2 regions of the Paenibacillus sp. FSL R10-2736 genome follow, and region 1 is predicted to be linked to the other one. Evidence: riboswitches for the same ligand, from Rfam matches in the RefSeq annotation. Region 1 holds a riboswitch; the other holds the start of a gene.
What was found. Region 1 has a riboswitch for thiamine pyrophosphate ahead of NSQ73_RS21595 (thiamine phosphate synthase). Riboswitches for the same ligand answer to the same signal wherever they lie in the genome.

Region 1 (3,257 bases):
ATGGATTATGCCAGACACCAGCAAACAACCCGTCAAAACCCTGCCTCCGCAGGTACAGGACCAGCAGCCCGGAATTGAAAGCGAGATGAACCCGCTTCCGGAGTTTGAAACCTCAGCTTACAAGGCAGCAGGCAAGCTGCTGGGCAAGGCCGCACTCATTACCGGAGGGGACAGTGGAATCGGGCGTGCGGTTGCCGTTCATTTTGCCAAAGAAGGCGCAGATGTGGTGATATCCTATCTGAATGAGCATGAAGATGCGGAAGAAACCAAACGCCAGGTGGAGCAGGAGGGTCGGAAGTGTATTCTGATCTCCGGTGATATCGGGGTCGAGGCCTTCTGCCAGGATCTGATTAATAAAACCATTGAGGGACTCGGCAAGCTGGACATCCTGATCAACAATGCGGCAGAGCAGCATCCGCAGGATAAGATTGAGGACATTACCGCCGAGCAGCTGGAGCGGACGTTCCGGACGAATATATTCTCCATGTTCTATCTGACCAAGGCAGCGATGCCCCTTCTCAAAAAAGGCTCCACGATCATCAACACTACGTCTATCACGGCGTACCGCGGCAGCCCGCAGCTGCTGGACTATTCGTCCACCAAAGGAGCAATTCTCAGCTTCACCCGCTCCCTGTCGATGAATCTCGCAGACAAAGGCATCCGCGTGAATGCGGTAGCACCGGGCCCGATCTGGACGCCGCTGATTCCGTCTACGTTTGACGCGAAGAAGGTCAGTGAATTCGGCGGCACCCAGCCGATGAAGCGTCCGGGACAGCCCGAGGAGCTGGCACCGGCCTATGTGTATCTGGCTTCTGACGATTCCTCTTATGTAAGCGGTCAGGTCATGCATGTGAACGGCGGCGAGATCGTTAACGGCTGACCATTGGCACTGCTATGTAAGCCGGATCAGTTTATACTGGTTTAAAGAATCAAACGTTCAACAGATGAAAAGTCAGCCGGAAGGCTGGCTTTTTTGCCGCTTAAACCCGCTGGACTTAATAATTGAATCTATTAAAGAATAGCTCTTACAGGAATAATATGCTAATATACAAACTGCAAGAACAATAGAATATGAACGATCACTAGGGGTGCCGCAAGGCTGAGACGAACATATCTGTTCGGACCCTTTGAACCTGATCTGGTTTATACCAGCGTAGGGAAGTGGAGAATGAATAATGCAGCGGGGGTAACGGCTTACCCGGTATTCCTGCTTATATTCCGGACTGCTTCCTGATACAGGGGGCGGTCTTTTTGTATTTTCCGGAATGTCGTATAGAAGGGAAGGTGAAGGTGCTGAAAGAAATCCATTTGATCTCGGACGGGAGGCTGAATCCGGAGCAGTTTGCGGGGCTGGCTGCTGCTGTACATACCATGGTGGATTATATCCATCTCCGGGAAAAAGCCCTGTCCGCACGGGAGCTTCTGGCTGCCGCAGAGCGGTTGCTGCAAGCGGGGGTTCCGCCCTCAAAGCTGGTTATTAATGACCGGATTGATGTGGCTCTGGCAGCAGGGGCAGCCGGCGTCCAATTGGCCTGGCACAGCCTGCCGCCTGCCAAGGCGCGCGGCATTGCCCCGGGCCTGCGGCTGGGCAGGTCGGTGCATTCCCCGGAGGAAGCGGCACGCGCCGGACAGCAGGGAGCGGACTTTTGTCTGTATGGACATGTATTCCCCACAGCCTGCAAGCCCGGACAGCGGGAACGGGGCCTGGCGCAGCTGGAAGTGGCTGTCCGCTCCAGCAGTATACCGCTGATTGCTATCGGAGGCATCACACCGGGCAATACCGGAATCGTTCTGTCGAAGGGGGCTGCCGGAATAGCCGTAATGTCCGGGATATGCGGAGCGACGGATCCTGCTGGCGCCGCTCAGGCTTACAGATCATCCGTTCAGGCCGCAGCATATGCTGAAGTCCTGAATGACCCCCCATACCGGGCAAAGGAGGTGAACTGGAATGAATTTGACCGTTAACGGACGCAGAGGAAGGTATGAAGAGAGCTGCCGGACGCTGGCTGATCTTCTGGCCCGGCCTGAGTGGACCGGGAAGCTGGTTATTGTGGAGCTGAATGGTGAGCTTGCCGGCAGAGAGGTTTATGAAGATACATTGCTGAATGAAGGTGACCGAGTTGAGCTGGTTCATTTTGTCGGCGGAGGCTAGGTAACTGGTAACTGTGTGTGCGGTGTGCGGTAGACGCAAGAATGCCAATACGCAATTAAGATAAAGGCAACGACTTATCACAGGAGGCGATATGATGCAGGATCCTTTGATTATTGGAGGAGTTACTTTAACGAGCAGACTGTTCATCGGGACCGGAAAATACAGCCGCAACACTCTTATTCCCGAAGTGATCGCCCGCTCGGGTTCACAGGTCATTACGGTTGCCCTGCGCCGGGTAGATCCGGAGAGCAAGGACAATATTATCAGCCATATTCCTTCCCACATGACGCTGCTGCCCAATACCTCCGGTGCGCGCACCGCAGAGGAAGCGGTACGCATTGCCCGGCTGGCAAGGTCAGCGGGGCTGGGAGACTGGGTGAAGATTGAGGTTATCAATGATCAGAAATATCTGCTGCCTGATAATACCGAGACGATCCGAGCCACGGAAATCCTAGCTGCGGAGGGTTTTGTAGTTCTGCCCTACATGAGTCCTGATCTGTCAGCCGCACTCCGGCTGAAGGCGGCCGGAGCTGCAGCCGTCATGCCGCTGGGAGCGCCAATCGGCTCTAACCGCGGGCTGCAGACCAAGGAGCTGATCCGGATTCTGATATCAGAAACGGGTCTGCCCATCATCGTGGATGCCGGTATTGGCAGACCCTCCGAGGCTGCTGAGGCGATGGAAATGGGCGCAGCCGCTGTGCTGCTGAATACGGCAATTGCCACCGCCCGGGACCCGCAGCTGATGGCGGAGGCATTCCGCGAAGCGGTGTCGGCGGGGCGGAAGGCCTATCTGGCCGGGCTGGGGCCGGTGGAAGAGACAGCCGCAGCTTCTTCGCCGCTGACCGGATTTCTGGCATGACTGATGCTGTTTATGAAGAGGGAGGAAGGACATGAGCTTTTATGATAGGCTGACACGGCTGGACAAGCTTCCCTACGAGGGGGTATGGAAGCAGTATACTGCGCTTGATGTGAAGCGGGCGCTTCGTCTGGAGCGGCTGGACGAGGACGGGCTGATGGCTTTGCTGTCACCGGCAGCGGAGCCTTACCTCGAAGAGATGGCGCAGAAGGCGCATAGATTGACACGTACGCAATTCGGTCATGTGAT
Region 2 (3,257 bases), on a different contig from region 1:
TGTAAAAAGGGGCTTCCCGGCAAATCTCGAGCTGCTTGTCCATATTCTCCTTAATCTTGTGCATCGGCACATGCCCCGGACCCTCAACCATTACCTGAACATCGTGCTTCCAGGCCAGCGCTGTCAGCTCTCCCAGCGTCTCCAGCTCAGCGAATTGAGCTTCGTCATTGGCATCTGCAATAGAACCCGGACGAAGTCCGTCCCCCAGAGAGAAGGCCACATCATACGTCTTCATAATCTCACATATAGCTTCGAAGTGTGTGTACAGAAAGTTCTCCTGCTGATGGGCAAGGCACCATGCGGCCATAATCGAGCCGCCCCGTGATACGATTCCCGTCATTCTTCCGGCAGTCAGCGGAATATAGCGCTGTAGCACCCCGGCATGAATGGTAAAGTAATCGACCCCCTGCTCCGCCTGCTCAATCAGCGTGTCGCGATAGAGCTCCCAGGTTAAATCCTCGGCTATGCCGTTCACCTTTTCGAGCGCCTGGTATAAGGGCACCGTGCCGACAGGCACAGGAGAATTGCGTATAATCCATTCACGGGTGGTATGAATCTTGGAGCCGGTGGAGAGGTCCATGATGGTGTCGGCCCCCCAGCGGGTTGCCCACCGCATCTTCTCCACTTCCTCTTCAATAGAAGAAGACACCGCAGAATTTCCGATGTTCGCATTGATCTTAACCAGGAAGTTACGGCCAATAATCATCGGCTCGCTCTCGGGATGATTGATGTTGGCCGGAATAATGGCCCGTCCGGCGGCTACCTCATCCCTTACGAATTCCGGCCGGGTATTCTCGCGGATCGCGATATACTCCATTTCCGAAGTAATGATCCCTTGCCGCGCATAATGCAGCTGGGTAACATTGCGGCCCGCATGTGCCCGCAGGGGACTCCGCTGCAGCCCTGGATAAGCCTCTGCGGGCGGCCCGCCCCTGCGGATTCCATTATCCTCCGGCTGCACAGCTCTTCCGGTGTATTCCTCCGAATCGCCACGCTCCGCAATCCAGCATAAACGGTGCGGCGGCAGCCCCCTCCGAATGTCAGCCTCTTGCGCAGCATCGGTGTAAATTCCGCTTGTGTCATAGACACGCAGCGGTTCGTTCTCCTCTTCCCCGGCAACGCCCTCGGTTCTGCTGAGGCTGATCTCCCGCATCGGAACCTGAATATCCGGGCGCGAGCCCTCTACATACACTTTGCGGCTTGCAGGAAATCGGGAAAGGTCCACCTCTTCGTTCTTCATCATTTCTGGCATTCTAATCTCCTCCTCTTCGCTCTATAAGCCAATCAGATAAGATTTCACGCAGCAGACTGAGCCGAAGAATCATGTATAGCACAAGGTATATGAATTCTTGCAAGTCAAAAAGCCGCTCCACCTGGAGCGGCTTTATCAAAGGAACAGCCCAATAAGACTGTATTCAAAAAAAGGTCCGACTCCACTTTCCTACGCTGGTATGATCCAGATCAGGTTCAAGGGTCCGGAAATTCACTTTTCCCGTCTCAGCCTATTCAGGCTCCCCTAGTGGGTATCTTATCTAATTAAATACATTCTACTGGTATAGGATTTTTTTGTAAACCCGTAAATAACAAGAACCTTCTCCGGTTATTTATCGAGCGATTCGCTCCAGTCATGCACCATCGTGCCTTCCAGGAACTTCTCGGCATCCATGGCGGCCATACAGCCGGTTCCGGCTGCCGATATGGCTTGACGGTAACGCGTATCCTGCACGTCGCCGCAAGCGAATACGCCGGGAATATTCGTCTCTGTGGTGCCCGGGTTAACCACTATATAGCCATTGGCATCGGTGTTAATCTGCCCGCCTAAGAAAGCGGTATTCGGTGTATGTCCGATAGCGACAAATACACCATCCGCTTCCACCAGCTCGGTAAGTCCCGTCTCATTGTTAAGGACGGTGATGCCCTTAACTCCGGTATCGCCGACGGTTACCTCAAGCGGCGTGCGGTTCAGTGCCCATGACACCTTGCTGTTGTCGCGTGCGCGGTCCTGCATGATCTTCGAAGCACGCAGCTCCGGACGGCGGTGAACCAGCGTTACGCTGGAAGCAAAGCGGGTCAGGAAGCTGGCTTCCTCCATCGCGGAATCGCCGCCGCCGACCACGACAATCTTTTTGTTTCGGAAAAAGAATCCGTCACAGGTCGCACAGGTGCTGACCCCGCGTCCTACATTCTCCTGCTCACCCGGGATACCCAGGTATCTGGCGGAGGCGCCGGTCGAAATAATGACCGACTCCGCTTCCAGTACACCCATTCCGTCTACAGTCACCTTGAACGGACGCTGAGAGAAGTCAACCGACTCCACCCAGCCATTCTTGAATTCAGCGCCGAAGCGTTCGGCCTGCTTACGCATGTTGTCCATCAGATCAGGACCCAGAATCCCTTCAGGGAAGCCTGGAAAGTTCTCCACTTCTGTCGTCGTTGTCAGCTGTCCTCCCGGCTGCAAGCCTTCAATTACGAGCGGGCTCAGGTTCGCGCGCGCCAGATAAATCGCGGCAGTCAGCCCGGCCGGGCCTGTTCCGATTACAATCGTTTTGTACATTACATTGGCCTCCTTACAAGTAGGTTTGTATTTACAAGTGGAAACGGCTTTATCGTCCTTTTATTAGGACGGTACCGTTTCAGCGAGAAATATAAGGATAAGTTATCGTGTGAAACATATAAATTCTCATATTTGAACAAAAGGGTTCAAATATTGTTGGTGGACGGCGACAAGCCGTCCGTTCCCGGCAGCATGCCCTGGGTATCGCATTCACTGTCGATCCGCCGTGCATAGCGGCTTACCATGGAGACCGAGACGCCGTAACGCTGTGCCGCCTCGCGGAAGGTGACCGGACGCCCGTGCAGCCTGGCAGTCAGATACTCCAGTGCCGCACACCAGCCGCCGTCATTGCGGAATAACGGTACATCCGGATACAGGCTGCCGATGAACTGCTTCCAGATAAACTCTGCATCCTTCTTCTGCACAGCATCATATCTCCGGTCCATCATGGCCACCGTATGATCGATAATCCGCTGCCAGTCTTCCTTCCATTCAGCCGGGCCCTTGGGGCTGGAGGCCGCTTGCAACGGCTCTTCCTCAGGAGCTGCAGCTTCTTCCAGATTCTCTCCAATCAGCCGCTGCAGGCTGAACAGCGCCGCCTCCTGCAGCCGGTCCTCCTGGAGCGGCTGATGCTCCAGAACTCCGCGCAGTACCTCGGACATCTCCTCATCCTCAATCCAGCGCAGGGCTTCGGTCACCTGCA

Region 2: it holds a riboswitch for thiamine pyrophosphate, as region 1 does, so the genes downstream of both, thiC (phosphomethylpyrimidine synthase ThiC) here and NSQ73_RS21595 (thiamine phosphate synthase) in region 1, are expected to answer to the same signal.

Annotation. Positions count from the first base shown of each region.
Region 1 is NZ_JBBOBN010000001.1:5,006,958-5,010,214, reverse strand. Features, by position in the region: gene NSQ73_RS21600 (SDR family oxidoreductase) at 8-880, shown strand; TPP riboswitch at 1,075-1,177, shown strand; gene NSQ73_RS21595 (thiamine phosphate synthase) at 1,291-1,965, shown strand; gene thiS (sulfur carrier protein ThiS) at 1,949-2,152, shown strand; gene NSQ73_RS21585 (thiazole synthase) at 2,247-3,011, shown strand; gene thiH (2-iminoacetate synthase ThiH) at 3,043-3,257, shown strand, end outside.
Region 2 is NZ_JBBOBN010000002.1:636,666-639,922, reverse strand. Features, by position in the region: gene thiC (phosphomethylpyrimidine synthase ThiC) at 1-1,252, opposite strand, end outside; TPP riboswitch at 1,422-1,528, opposite strand; gene trxB (thioredoxin-disulfide reductase) at 1,601-2,554, opposite strand; gene NSQ73_RS31005 (tetratricopeptide repeat protein) at 2,701-3,257, opposite strand, start outside.